One region of the Raoultibacter timonensis genome, then DNA from elsewhere that is predicted to be linked to it. Evidence: predicted binding sites of a transcription regulator. Region 1 holds the regulator's gene; the other holds the start of a gene.

Region 1 (7,588 bases):
CCGCCGCAGGGGGGCAAGGCGGCGGTTTGGCCTTCGCGGGACAGTACGTTTCGATCGCTTTGGGGCCGACGCATAGCTTCGAGCCTCCCGTTCTCGAACCGCGCATCTATGCAAACCATGCGCAGGGAAGCGGAGGCGGCATCCACGTGTCTTCCGCAGAGGACGTGTCGTTTGAAAGCTACTACGGAATCATCGAGACCAACACGAGCGAATCGGAAGGAGGCGGCATCGCCGTAGGCCAATCGGCTTCTGCGACCCTCGTGCTTAGCGGTACTGCCGTGAACGGGAATGCCGCCGCCGGCAACGGTGGCGGCATTGCGGTAAACGCCCACTCGAGCTTCATCTACCCCAGCGCCGCACTCGATGGGTCCGGTTCGTTCGTTGCGAATAGCTCCGTATCGAACAACAGATCGGGAGGCAACGGGGGTGGCGTGTATTCCGAGAACCCCGACAGCGGTGATTACCATATGTTGGCGATGCAAATGCAAGGTGCGTTGATAGACGATAACGTTGCCCGAGGCAGCGGGGGCGGCATCTACGGAGCTGCAACCAGCAGCGCCACGCTGCATGCAGCGGCTGGAAGCGAGGCTTCGAGCATGAGCATTTCTCGAAACATTGCGGGTGCATCGGGCGGAGGCGTATACCTGGCATCTGTGCAATCGTCTTCGTTTTACGGAAACGGTGCAGCTCTTGAGGGCAATACAGCAGGAAGCGAGGTTGCTAGAGGCGATGGCGGGGGCGTGTACCTCGCTTCGAACGAGGGGTACGCAACGTACGGATTCAGCGAATCGAGCACTCAGCAGAAAAACGCGGTTTCGGATAATCATGCCTACGGAAACGGAGGCGGCGTGTACGCCGTTTCAGGCCAGCAATCATACGGCCAGGTCGAAGGTGTGGATATTGATGGAAACGTAGCCGAGGAGAGCGGCGGCGGCATCTACGCGAAGGCGTCGTACGCCTCTTTGTCGATGCATGGAGGCTGGGATCCCGAAACCGGGGATCCCAGCCGGAGAAGCCTTTCCGAAAACCGCGCACGCAATGGATTCGGGGGAGGAATCTATCTTGAGGGATCCCAGATCGAAAACCGTTTCGAGCGCATCGATGCCCGCGCCAACGTCTCGCATGAAGACGGCGGAGCGCTGTATGCGTCAGGAAGTGCGGCGGGAGGCGATTCGAGCACTTCGCTTGACACGAGCGTGGCAGAATCGTCGTTTGAGAAGAACGAGGCCGGAGGATCCGGGGGAGCGGTGTACGCCGCGAGAAGCGGGGAAGCCGAAGGCGCATGGTCGTCGTTTGCCGCGACGAGTGTGCGGTTCAGCGAAAATGCCGCCCGAGCCGGTTCGGGCGGTGCGGTGTATCTCGGGAAGAACGTAAACAACCTCTCGCTGCACGCCGCCGGTTCGGGATCGGGACCCATGGAGTTTGCCGGCAATGCAGCCGCGCTCGACGGAGGGGCTCTGTGTCTTGAGGGCGGATGGCAGACAGGGCTTGTGCAGCAGGTGGTCATGAGCGGCAATACGGCGGGAAGAAACGGCGGAGCATTCGCGTTCGGCGCCATGGATGACGATCAGAACGCTACCGAGATGTTTGTCTCGTCATCGAGCATTACGGACAACGCGGCAGGGGATTCGGGCGGCGGTGTTTGGACGCCGTACGAAAACCTTGGGCACTTAACCGTCGATACCGAAGGGCAAATCGAGGATACCACGGTGTTCTCCGGCAATACCGCTTCGCGAGAACTGGAATCGGTGCTGCTCGGCAACCCTGGCGATATTGCCTTGCATGACGAGAGGATTCATACGCGAAGCTTCTCCGAACGTCCCGAGAGCTACGACGCGTCAGGCCTCCCGTTCCGCGCAGCCGATGCTGTCTTCGAATACGGGTACAACAACTACGACATCAGCTATCGGAGAGCCGCGATGGTGCTCTACGACGGAAATGGGGCGACGGGCGGTGCGGTGCCGGTCGATAATCGAAAGTACCTGCCTGGCGATGTCGCCGCAGTGAAAGCGGAGCATACGCTCGTGCGAGAAGGGTACACGTTCGGAGGTTGGTCTTTCAAGGCGGACGGCGGCGAGCCGGTGCCGGTGTCTATCGACATGGGGGATACCGATGTGACACTGTATGCTATATGGGTGAAAAACCCCGATCCGGTCGATCCCGTTGACCCGACGGAGCCAACCGATCCCGGCGAGTCGACCGATCCCGGGACCCCTGGGCAGCTCGTCGGCTCCAACCAGCCGAGCGGCTCTGCGAGTTTGAAAGACTCCGCAGCTGGGCTGGCGAAGACGGGTGATGCGCTCGCCGCTGTCGGTATCGCGGTTGCGACACTCGGCAGCCTAGCGGCTGCGATAGCCGCATGGAGCAGGAGCAGGCGGCGCATGCCCGAATGACGTGACTCCGCGAAGGGAAGCGTAACGAAATGCAAACGCGGGTGTTGCCTGCCGTGCGGCACCCGTGCTAGTATCTGAGACCGATGTTCGTTCGGGAAAGGACGGGGTACGTACATGGCCACGATAAGGTTGCGGTAAGCGCTCTCATTCATATACACGCCATCTGAACCTTACGAAAGGCCATAGACCATGACCCAATCCAAGCATTTCACTATAGAAGAGGTACGCGAGCGCGCCGTGCTCGTGGGGGTCGATCGCGGCGATACGACGTGGCCCGTTTCCGAAAGCCTTGCAGAACTCGAGAGGCTCGCCAACACCGCCGGCGCCGACGTGGTTGCGGTAACGTCGCAAAAGCTCGATGCGCCGAATCCGCGTACGTTCGTCGGCTCGGGAAAGGCCGAGGAAGTTGCCGACCTCTGCCGCGCCCATAGCGCCGATATCGTGATATTCGATGACGAGCTTACCCCATCGCAGCAAACGAACCTTGAGAGGGTCGTTCCGAAGGAGGTCAAGGTAATCGATCGAACGGCGCTGATCCTCGATATATTCGCGCTGCATGCGACGAGCAAAGAGGGGCGTTTGCAGGTGAGGCTTGCTCAGAACCAATACCTTCTTCCGCGTCTTCGGGGCATGTGGGCCCACCTTGCCTCGAACCGCATGGGCGGCGGCGTCGGATCGAGGTTCGGCGAGGGCGAAAGCCAGCTCGAGGTCGACCGCAGGATGGTGCGCAAACGCATAACCTCGATCAAACGCGAGCTGAAGCAGCTGAACGAAGTGCGCGCGCTTCAGCGCGAGGGGCGGTACAAAAGCGGCATGTTCAAGGTATCCCTTGCGGGCTACACCAACGCCGGCAAATCGAGCCTCCTCAATGCGCTCACCGATGCGGGCGTGCTCAGCTACGATAAGCTGTTTGCCACGCTCGATTCGACGACGAGGAAATTCGTGCTTCCCGAGGGGCGCGAGATAACCCTTACCGATACCGTCGGATTCATTCAGAAGCTTCCGCATACGCTGGTCGAGGCATTCAAATCGACGCTCGACGAGATCGTGGGCGCTGATTTGATCCTTCATGTCATCGACGCTTCTTCAGACGAACGGGAGGCGCAGATTCAGTCGGTCGAAGAGGTGCTCGGGCAGATCGGAGCGCACGACATCAAGCGCGTCGAGGTGTTCAACAAGATCGATCTTCTCGGCGAGGTCGAAAAGGAGGCGCTGTCGAACAGGCATCCCGATGCGATACTCGTCTCGGCGCTCAGTGGAGCCGGCATAGACGCTCTGGTGAAGAGAATTGCAGCGGTGGCCTCAGCTCACGACGAGCTTATCAGCGTGCTGGTTCCCTACAGCAGAGGCGATCTTGTCTCGATCGCCCACGAACGTGCCTTGATCGTTCTCGAGGAACACGGCGAGGACGGTACGCGCATCGATATGCAGATAGGCCCCGCATACGCTTCGATGTTCGAGGCGTTCCGCGTCGAGGTGCAATCGCCCATCGACGCGTAGCCTCGTAGCTTCCGGAAAAGAATCGGCCCCGATCGACGATTGCGATCGGGGCCGACTGCCGTTGGGCGGAAAACGTATTTAAAGGCGCCTGAATACGGCGACGACTTTACCGGCTATGGAGCAATCGGTTGTGATGATGGGATCCATCGACGAGTTTTCCGGTTGCAGGCGTATGTGATTCGATTCTTTGTAGAAGCGCTTGACCGTAGCGCCGTCGTCCATGATGGCTACTACGATATCGCCGTTATCGGCGGTGGGTTGCTCTTTCACTACCACGTAATCGCCGCTGTTGATGCCGGCCTCGATCATGGAATCGCCGCGGACGGAAAGCAGGAACGCTGCGGCATCGCCGACGATTTCGGTTGGGAGGGTGATGGTGTCGGTGATGTTCTCCTCTGCGAGGATGGGAGAACCGGCTGCGACATCGCCGACCAGAGGAAGGTTGACCAGGTTGCCGAAGGTGGGCTGTATAAGATCGTCGATGCCCGATCCCGAGTGGTCTTCAAGCTGGTAGGTGAGGGCGATCGAGCGGGACTTGAGCGGATCTCGCTTGATGAGCCCTTTGTCTTCGAGCGCTTTGAGATGGACGTGAACCGTTGAAGGGGAGGAGAGGCCAAGGCTCTGACACACTTCACGCACGGTGGGGCCGTATCCCTTCTCGCGAATGCAGTCCTCGATGCAGTCGAGTACTGCCTGCTGGCGTTTCGTGACTTTTTCTGCCATGTGGCTTCCTTTCAAAACTTCGAACAAATGTTTGAAAAATATCTTGACATGAACTTTTGTTCGCCATATAGTATACACGAACAAAGGTTCTAGGCAAGAGCAAGGAGGCACATTTATGAAGAATTTCGAAGCGCGCTATACCGTGGTCGGAACATCCGCCCTCAAGGTCGATGCCTCCCAAAACCAAGCCCATGCTGCTATCATCGAATTCCCTGCATCCGGCAAAACCGGAAGGCCGCGCCATGCGGCGAGCCGGCATCTGCACGGAAGAGTCTCCGATCTTGAACTTGTCAGCGAGCTCCGAACGGGAACCGCCCGCGGCAAGGCATTCGGGCGCATTGCTCCCTGGCAGTCCGTTTCCGCTGGCGTTGTGCTCGCTGCAGCTGCTTTTGCCACCATCTTCCTTGGGATATAACGGTTAACCATCCTATCTTCCGCAGAAGCTGCGTTCTGTGAGAAGAGCTGCGTAGCGCCCCGGTTCGCCGGGGCGCATTTCGTTTCGAGGGGAGCTTGCTTCGCCGTGCTGATGGTGGGCGGCACGTATCGGGCGAGCGTTGCTATTCGAAGGCCGCCCGCGCGCCTCCGAGCGGAAAGCGTGCTTTTCGATTTTTGTATGATGTGTTACACTTCGAATGATCATACGCCATGGGCGTTGTACCCGTCATCAAGGAGAAGGACATGCGCAAATAACGATTGCCTTCGGGCATCCCCTAAGCAGACAGTATTCTTTTGTCGCAACCGGGTGCGCAATCGTTATCGTATCAGCCATGTCCCAGATTTCCATTGCATTTCATTCGCGTTGCGCCTTCGTTCAATGGAGGTCGCCATGTTCATTACCTTGCACAATGTGTCATATACCTACGATGATTCCCCTGTACCTGCGCTCGAAGGGCTTTCGGCGACGTTTGCCGAGGGGTGGACCGGTATCGTGGGAAACAACGGAGCCGGGAAAAGCACGCTCCTAAAACTCCTTTGCGGACATCTTCGGCCCGACGGGGGTACGATCAGACCTGCGGCTTCAGGGGTGTATTGCGCTCAAGAGACCGCCTTGGAGCCCGAAAACCTCTACGATTTCGCATCCGACTACTCAGCCGAGGCGGTTCGCCTCCGCGCTTCGCTCGAACTCGAAGACGATTGGCTGTGGCGTTACGGCACCCTTTCGCATGGCGAGCGCAAACGCATACAGGTTGCCTGTGCGCTTTCCCTTAATCCGGCGGTTGTGTCGCTCGACGAGCCGACGAACCATCTCGATAGCCAGACGCGGGAAGTCCTGCTCGGTGCGTTGAAGGCACATCGTGGCGTCGGTTTGCTCGTTTCGCACGACAGGCGCTTCCTCGACGAATTGGTTTCGCAGTGCCTGTTTATTGACGCTGGACGGGCGACGATGATCCCAGGCTCTTACACCGAAGCCAAAGCCCAGCTCGACCTGCGAGAGCAAAGCGCTCGAACCGAGCGAAAGCAGGTGCGCGACCAGCTTTCCCGAACCCGAAGCGAGATGAATCGGCGAAAAGCGGTGGCAAGCCAAAGCGCTGCCCGCCGATCGGGTCGTAACCTCGATAAACACGATAGCGACGGCCGCGAAAAGCTTCGCCTGGCCGTATATTCGGGACAAGACGGAAAAACCGGTCTGTTGGCCGCCCAAATGGATAAGAAGATCGAGAGAACCCGAGAGCGCCTCGATGGAATCCGGACCAAAAAGATCTACGAGAAGCCGCTCGATATACATGCGGAACCCTCGAAAAGGCGCTACGTGGCCCATATCGAACGAGGATCGATCAATATGGGAGATGCGAGGGTGCTTCATTATCCCGAGGTATTCGTCGGCCCGACCGATCGCATTGCGCTCCGCGGACGCAACGGAGCAGGGAAATCCACATTCCTCTCTGTGCTCCTTGCTTCGATCCCCGATCTTGACGACCACCTCGTCTATATTCCTCAAGAGGTTGATTCCGCGGATGGAAGGAAGGTTTTGGAGAAACTGAAGAGCATGCAGTCGTCGCAAACCGGGGAGGTGCTCTCGATCGTTGCGCGACTCAACTCCCCGCCCGAGAGGATACTATCCGGAGACGAACTGAGCCCCGGCGAGCTCAGGAAGGTGATGCTGGCCATGGGGCTGCTCGAGCGTCCGCATCTCATCGTTATGGACGAGCCGACCAATCATCTTGATCTCCCCTCTATCGAAGCGCTGCAAGATGTTCTTGCGCAATGCCCCTGCGCCCTCATCCTCGTATCCCATGACGAGCGGTTCCTCTCCGCCCTGAGCGAGATATCATGGAACTTCAGAGAACCGGATTGCGGGGAAGAGGGGAGGGTCGCAAGGGGAGATACCGTTCTCGTTGTTTCGTGATGGAAAACGTTTTGAGAATTTGCCGCAAGTGTGGAATGCTCGTTGTTCCACAATATGTAGTATGGTAAAGTGATCGAAATACCAACAAAGGAGTAAGATGCGCTGTCCTTCATGTGGTTATGCTGAATCGAAAGTCGTAGACTCGCGCCCCTCGGAAGACGGCGCGTCGATACGGCGAAGAAGGGAATGCCTCGATTGCGGGCGTCGGTTCACCACCTACGAGCGCCTTGGCGACAATCCCCTCGTTATCGTTAAATCCGACGGATCTTCCGAAGCCTACAATCGCGAAAAGCTGTTCAGGGGCGTTCTCATCGCTTGCGCCAAGAGACCCATTTCCTCCGAGCAGATTGCGATCCTGATCGACGATATCGAGCTGGAGCTGCGTAACGACATGCGCAGCGAGATCAAATCGAAGGATCTCGGTGAGATGGTCCTCGCTCGTCTCCGTAAACTCGATGACGTCGCTTACGTCCGATTTGCAAGCGTGTACAAAGATTTCCAGAACATCGAGGAATTCGCTACCGCGCTCGAGGGGCTGGATTAGGCCGTGGCGGAAATAGAAGTTCCCATACGGCTTGTCGATAAGGATCTCGAGATGCCCGCCTATGCGTATCCGGGCGATGCC
Region 2 (7,588 bases), 710 kb from region 1:
GGGCTTTGTTCCACTTTACACTAAAGTGATGCGGTTGCGCCCCTCATTTATCGGGATTCGCGTTTTTTTACCGCTCCGTAAGGCATTGGGTGGCGTTTTGTAAGGGACGGGGCCGGCAAACGCATGCCGATCGGCCCCTGATCCGAGTTTTGCAGCAGATGACCCAAAGATGGCAGAAAACGAAAGGTTTTCGTCGCAACACGAGCCCGTCTGCGGCAAGGGCAATGCGAGCGCGTCTCTCACCCGGAGCAATGCAGCCACTTGAAGGCAGGTGATCCGCTTGGGACTCTTACCCGCTCCGCAACGACGAATTACCTCCGTTTTCTGCCGCGACCGAAGATCGGGATAGCGTTCGGGAACGGCGGCGGGGCCCAGTGACGACTGCGGCATCCCGAAACGAGACCAGAAATACGGCCGTGCCCCGAAATTGCGGTTTTACGAGCAACCCCCGCTGTCTCGCGAAACCGAGGTCAACGGGCCGTCTGCCTACTTCAAACCCTTTTGGGTCTCTTCGAAAAACGCATCGAGCTCTTCGGGGGTGATGGCTTCTTCCGACAAGCTGATGCCGCACGATTGCGCGAGCGCAGCCGCCTGCTCGGCCCGAAGAGCAGCCTTCTCGGGTTGATCGGCCTCCCTCAGGTATTCCGCTTCGAGCATGAGGCTGCGGGCAAGGTATTCGACAACCCGTGGATCGGTTCCTGAAACAGCAAGGATGCTCGTCATCGACTCGGGAGCAAGGGACAGAAACACTTCCCCGTCGAGCTCCGTCGCCTCGCCGACCGCCGCTTCAAGCATCTCGGCAGCCGATGCCGGATCGTTCTCGCCGTTCGCTTTGAGCATGCTGCGCCTGATGGCTTCGGCGAACTGGAGGAATATGCGCATCAGATAATCTTGCTGAAACATGGTGTCTTCTTTCGATCGCAGATGGCGGCATGCATGCGCGTCGGCGCTTAGCCTGCCGTAGGTGCCTGGATTCCCAGGTGGTCGTAGGTTCTCTCGGTTGCCTGGCGCCCCCGCGGCGTGCGGATCATCAGACCCTGCTGCAGCAGAAACGGCTCGTATACGTCTTCGAGCGTTTCGGGATCTTCCGAGAGCGCCGATGCGAGCGTGGTGAGCCCGACCGGCCTGCCGGCGAACCGTACGGCCAGAAGCTCGAGGATACGGTTGTCCATGATGTCGAGGCCGAGCGAATCGACCTCGAAGAAGCTCAGCGCCTGGGCTGCGACATCTTCGTCGATCGTTCCGTCGCCGCGAACCTGCGCCCAATCGCGAACGCGCTTGAGCAAGCGGTTCGCCAACCGCGGCGTGCCCCTGCTGCGACGGGCGATTTCGAGCGCGCCGTCTTCGTCGATACCGATATCGAGGATCGCCGCCGAACGGCGCACGATGGTGGCCAACTCGTCGGGGGTGTAGTAATCGAGGCGGAACAGCATACCGAAGCGGTCGCGCAAGGGGCCCGTCAGAAGGCCGGTCCGGGTAGTCGCCCCGATGAGGGTGAACTTCGGCAGGTCAAGGCGGATCGAACGCGCTGCAGGCCCTTTGCCCACGACGATATCGAGCACAAAGTCTTCAAGGGCGGGATAGAGCACTTCTTCGACCATGCGGTTCAGGCGATGGATCTCGTCGATGAACAGAACGTCGCCTTCTTCGAGGTTCGTCAGTATCGCCGCAAGGTCGCCCGTGCGCTCGATAGCCGGACCGCTCGTAGTCCTGATGCTCGCGTTGAGCTCGTTGGCGACAACGGTTGCGAGCGTGGTCTTCCCGAGACCCGGAGGTCCCGAGAACAGGATGTGGTCGACCGCTTCGCCGCGCGCCTTGGCGGCCTCGATGAGAACCGATAAGGAGTCCTTCACCTTTTCTTGGCCCGCATAATCAACCAGCAACTTCGGCCTGAGGCTGCGATCGAGCGCCAGATCGTCCTCGGTGAGATCGGGGGTGACCGTACGCGAAGCGCTGATGGCCCCGTCGGCTTCCGCCGCCGAGAACACCAATCCTTCTATCTCTATTCCTTCGTTACCCATTACCGCCCGTTCTGAAAGCCGTTCGTACCAACGATGTGCACTGCGCTATTCGCCCAAGCGCTTCAATGCGTATTGTAACAGGACGGGCTCGTCCGCATCTTCCGGGGCGCCCTTGAGCGCGATCTCGATTTCGGCGGAGGTGAATCCCATCGACAACAGGGCGTCGGCAACGCCCTGCAATACGCTACCCGCGCCGACCGGAGCCGCGCCCGCAGCCGCTCCGAGCAAATCGGCGTCGAGCGAGCCCTTGAGCTCGAGGATGATGCGCGATGCCGTCTTCTTGCCCACACCGGGAATTTTCGACACGAGCGCGACATCCTGCGAGGTTATGGCGGCAACAAGCTGCTGGGGCGAAAATACCGAGAGGGCCGAAAGCGCCACCTTCGGCCCGACACCCGACACGCTGTTCAAGCGGAGGAACAGGTTCTTCTCCTCGACGGATAGAAAACCGAACAGCGAAATCGCATCCTCGCGCACGTACAGGTGGGTATGGACCTGCACCCGCTCCCCCATTTCGGGAAGCTTGGCGAGACTGCCTGCCGCCATGCCCACCGCATAGCCGATGCCGCCCACGTCGATGAAGGCCGTATCCTGGGTTTTACCGGCGAGGATTCCGTTGAGAAAGGCGATCATAGCACTCCTTCGTGCGTCGTATAGCAGATGGCCGCCGCCAGCGCATCGGCCGCATGATCGGGATGGGGCACCGATTCGAGCGAAAGCAGCTGCTTGACCATATACTGCACCTGTTCCTTTTCCGCCGACCCCGTCCCGACGACGGCGAGCTTGATCTGCCGGGGCGTAAATTCTCCGACCGGAAGATCTCCCGTTGCGCAGGCGACGAGCGCGGCGCCACGCGCCTGGCTCGTGCCGATGCCCGCCGTAACATTCTCGCCGAACCAGACCGTCTCGATACCGACGCACTCGGGCCCGAACCGCGCGATCACGGCACCCATCTGATCGTGGATCTTCTTCAGCCGCTGGGCGAGCTCCATGTCCTTCGATGTCGACACGCAGCCGTACGCGAGGCATGCGAGCCTCGTTCCCTGCTGGGATATCACTCCCCAACCCGTATTGGCCAGCCCCGGATCGATCCCGAGAACAACGCGGCGCACCGACGACATACAACCCTTTCCGTATTCCGACCGCCCGATCGGACAAGCCCACGCGGACAGTCGCCGATCGAGATCAGGCAAAATCAACAAACACTTGTTCGGATGATACCACAACCGACAGCTGCAGCAGCATTTCAAATGCAATCATCACGATCGCAGCACGGTTTGAAAACCCGCACGTCCCCAACGCCGAAAACCGCCTGCGAAACCCTGACGAGGCGGGTTTCGCAGGCGGTCGAAAATCCAAAGACAGGCGTCTACGCTATGCCAAGGGCGCTCTGCACGGCGAGGCGACCGAACACCAAGCATTCGGAAAGATTGCACGAACCCTGGTAGAGATGGGCCCACAACGATCCGAACTCCCCTGCGGAATACAGGTTGGCGATGGGCTCGCCTGCGGTATCGAGAATCTGGGCTTTGGCGTTGCGGCGCGGTCCGCCATCGGTGTTGAGCAGCTCGCAGCAGCACTTCATCGCATAGAACGGCCCGTTGGCAACGGGATTCAGCGTCGACGGCGGACGATGAAACGACAGGTCCTTGCCTCCCTCGCAGTAAGAGTTCCACAGAGCAACCGTCTCCGTCAGCTCGGATTCGGGCACGTCGATGAGCGCAGCCAGCTCTTCGATCGAATCAGCCGACACGGCGAATCCGTCGGCGACGGGATCGCCGGTGCCGTCGGTGTAGGCGTCTTCGGCATGGTCCTGATCGTAGATGAACCACATGACCGAGGGAAGGGGAAGCAGGGGCCACTCCCCGCCGAACTGCTGATGCCCGTGACGGCAGCCGACATCCCCCTCGAGGCTGACGAGCTCGTCGGACTGGGGCCAGCCCGAAACCGCCATGTCGTAGTCCATATAGAATCGGCGCCCGTTGATGCCGACGGTAATGCCGTTTTGCTTGTTGATCTTGCGGTAAGCGCAGTACTTCTCGCCGTCGAGCGAAACGGCGTTCGTCCAGAAGCCGGCGCACGAATGCATATGCCACATATCGGCGCCGATCTTCGCGCAGATGCGATGGCCGTCACCGGTGTTGTTGATGCCCGCTACGGGATGGGCATGCGGCGCCGAAAGGTAGTCTTGGCGCATGACGGTATCGTTTTCGAAGCCGCCGCAGCACATGATGACGCCCTTGTTCGCCTTCGCCTTCATCTCTTTGCCACGCTCGTCGTACACGACTCCGACAACCGCGCCTTCGGCGTCGCACACGAGATCCGTCAACGGAGCCTTCGTCTTTTCGGTAATGACGTCGGCATGGGCTTCGACAACAGACAGGGCGAAGTGCGATATGTGGGTGAAGCTCTTGGATTCCTTCTTGTTGAAGCTCATATAGCGATATGATTCCGAGTTCTCGAGTTCGCCGAACTCGCCCCTCTTCGATCCGTCTTCGTTCGTGAACTTCATGTCCGATTCATCGGCGCCGAGGCCGACAACCCAATCGCGAAGCTCTGCGCTGCGCTGCGCGAACACCTCGAGGATATCGTCGGGCGTGCCCGTGTAGTCGCCGCGCAGCTCTTTGAGGTAGCTTCCGAACGCCTCGGCATCGTCTGTGTAGGTTACGCTGCCCGAAGAGAATTGGCTGTTGCCGCCGCCGGCAGGCTGATCGCTTTTCTCGAGAAGCAGGCAGGTTGCCCCGTCGCCCTCGGTTGCCACCGTTATCGCCGCAGCCAAGCCGGCGAGGCCCGCGCCGACGACGATCACGTCGTACTCCTCGTCCCACGAAACCTCCGACGCCTGCGCGCTCGCATTTCCCTGCGAGGTTCCAGAGCCGCAACCCGCAAGGCCCAAGGCTGCACCTCCCGCTAAGCCGAGGACACCCAAACCCGTTGCCGCCACGAAGTCTCGCCTCGTTGCCATCTTTCCCATTGATTCCTCCTAATCATCTGTTCCCTCTGTCTCTTCGACGACTCACACGATAGCTCGCAAGAAGCCCGACAAGAACGTCAATACAGGATCAAAACATCCTGTTTTCGCAGTTGATATGCTTAAAACGGGGCTAGTCTTTTCGGGGTGAGACGGCAATACCACCCATGGCAAGCTCTTACAGAACCATCCTTGTGCGCATGCGCCACATTGCCTATAATTGCTGAACGGGGCAAGCTGATTACGATATGGGGAGCTTTGGTCGAATCCGTTAAACAACGAATCGCATCGTATTTCGAATCGGTGAACGAACAGGCGCCGTTCCTCGGCTATCTCGGAATCGCATTCTGGTCGGCATGGATTCTCTCGACAAGCGGCGTCCAAGACTGGCTGTCGCCGTCATCGGGTGCCGAGTCGACGTTTTCCTCCGCCTACGTAGAAACGCGGGTGGTGCTTATCGCCGCGCTTATCGGCTGCGCCATCCTCGGAAACAAACTCTCGCAGTTGTTCGAGAGCGGAAGAGCCATCCCCGTAACCGCCGCTATGGCGGTTGCCGGAGACGTGTGCCTTGCAACATCGTGGCTCGTCCCCGAATCGAGTCCGGTGCTTCTGCACGCCGGGGCGCTTCTTGCAGGGCTCGGCGCTGCGGCGCTGCTCGTCAAAGCAGGGATCCTGTACAGTGCGCTTTCCCCCTGGAGGGCGATGCTTCTCTTCATGACATCGCAGCTTGTGGCGGCATGCCTGTACCTCGTCATCACCGTTGCCCCCACCCCGATATCCACTGCGCTTTTCTGCCTTTTGCCGGCATTCGGAGCGGTAACCTTTGCGCTGATCCCCGCAAAAAGCAATCCTTCGGTGCAGCCCAAAGCCGCCAAATCGTTCGGCAGAACCTTCGCGCGACTCGTTTTCATGATTTTCGCGTTTCGCTTCTGCTCGAACTACATCAAAACGCTGCTCGCAACGTTTCAGACTTCCGAGGCGATCGAGCTCGGCGTCGCGGGCAACATTCTCCTTAAAATGCTCGTCGCCTTCGTTTTCATCTGCTACGCGTTCAATGCCAGCAAGAAGGTCGATTATGGGCGCGTCTGCTATTTCCTGTTCGTCGGGACAACAATCATCCTGGTTGTCCTCCCGCTGTTCGAAGATCAAATACCCCTGTTCTATGCGCTGAACGGCACTCTCAGCGGCATTACGGGCAATGTTGCCTTCTGCATCTTCGCCTACATCTGCTTCCAATCGAAGGCATCGCCGCTGAGAATATTCGGATTAGGGTACTCCGCCGTCCTGTTCGGCAGTCTGATCGGCTACCTCATCGGCGGAAACGTCGCCCCCTTGCTTGTGGAGGAAAACCTCTCTTCCACGCCGTTCCTCATTGCAGCGTACGCCCTCATCCTGCTCGCCCTGCTCGTTTCTCCCCCAAAACAGCTCGATAGGCTCATGTTGCCCGTCTCGCACGAAGACGTCATCGACATGGCGAAGAGAAAGGCGGGATCGCTCGACGCGGAGGATCGCATGCGCGTACGCACCCGATCGGTATCGCAGACCTACGGATTAACCGAGCGGGAGCAGGAGGTCCTTATGCTGCTCGCGCGCGGTCATGGGCGCAAGTACGTTGCCGACCACCTTCAGGTATCGCTCAATACCGTGCGCTCGCATTCGCGCAACATCTACGCAAAACTCGGCATCCACTCCCACTCCGAACTCATGGCACTGCTCGAATCGACCGAAGTCGATCCAACCGATAGGCACGCCGTCTGACCCCCGGAACCCAGCAGCCGCACAGGGAACACGCCGAGCAGAATGCACGTCGAAGGCGAACCGCATCGCGTGCATGCAACGGGCGCGCCCGAAAGCGCGCCCGTACCGAATCGAATCTGTCGTACAAGCCCTACTCGTCGAGGGCGGCGGCGATCTCGTCGGTGATGTCCATTGTGTGGTACACGCTTTGGATGTCCTCAAGCTCCTCGAACTTGTCGATGAGGCGCATGACCTTCTTTGCGTCGGAGATGCTTACCTCGGTGGGGGTAGTGGCCTCCATGATGAGCTCGGCACCCTTGGTGGCAAGGCCGGCCTCTTCAAGCGCCTTCTTGACGGCCATGAGATCGGTGGGGCTCGTGTAGATGATCCACTCCTCGTCGGCGTCCTCGTAATCGTCGCCGCCCGCCTCGGCTACGGCGAGCATGAACTCCTCCTCGTCGCCCGCGGCGCCGTTGGCCTTCATGCCCTCCTTCTTGTCTCCCTCGATCTCTTTGGGAACCATGATCTGGCCCTTGCGCTCGAACTGGAACGCCACCGATCCGGAAGTGCCCAGGCTGCCGTTGGCATGGGAGAACGCGCTGCGCACGTCGGCGGCGGTACGGTTGCGGTTGTCGGTGAGCGCCTCGAGGTAGATGGCTACGCCTGCCGGGCCGTAGCCCTCGTAGATGACCGTCTCGTAGTTGGCGGCGTCCTTGCCGCTGCCGAACGCCTTGTCGATGGCGGTTTTGATCTTGTCTTTGGGAAGCGAGTAGCCCTTGGCTTTCTCGATTGCGGCCGCAAGCGACGCGTTGTTGTCGGGGTTCGGGTCGCCACCCTCCTTGGCTGCCACCGTGATGTT

The links. Region 1 encodes LexA, which represses DNA repair genes until DNA is damaged. Its sites were predicted from a motif close to CNAACANNTGTTNG; they were not measured.
Region 2: a site for LexA is predicted at 3,221-3,234, ahead of ruvC (crossover junction endodeoxyribonuclease RuvC). Genes of this name have one in related genera too.

Annotation. Positions count from the first base shown of each region.
Region 1 covers NZ_AP025564.1:2,058,365-2,065,952, reverse strand. The annotation lists gene MWL89_RS08455 (InlB B-repeat-containing protein) at 1-2,393, shown strand, start outside; gene hflX (GTPase HflX) at 2,583-3,893, shown strand; gene lexA (transcriptional repressor LexA) at 3,972-4,616, opposite strand; gene MWL89_RS08440 (hypothetical protein) at 4,732-5,031, shown strand; gene MWL89_RS08435 (ATP-binding cassette domain-containing protein) at 5,443-6,963, shown strand; gene nrdR (transcriptional regulator NrdR) at 7,061-7,507, shown strand; gene dut (dUTP diphosphatase) at 7,511-7,588, shown strand, end outside.
Region 2 covers NZ_AP025564.1:1,346,943-1,354,530, reverse strand. The annotation lists gene MWL89_RS05340 (hypothetical protein) at 487-903, opposite strand; gene ruvB (Holliday junction branch migration DNA helicase RuvB) at 951-2,021, opposite strand; gene ruvA (Holliday junction branch migration protein RuvA) at 2,067-2,654, opposite strand; gene ruvC (crossover junction endodeoxyribonuclease RuvC) at 2,651-3,142, opposite strand; gene MWL89_RS05320 (FAD-dependent oxidoreductase) at 3,391-4,995, opposite strand; gene MWL89_RS05315 (helix-turn-helix transcriptional regulator) at 5,251-6,750, shown strand; gene MWL89_RS05310 (YebC/PmpR family DNA-binding transcriptional regulator) at 6,881-7,588, opposite strand, start outside.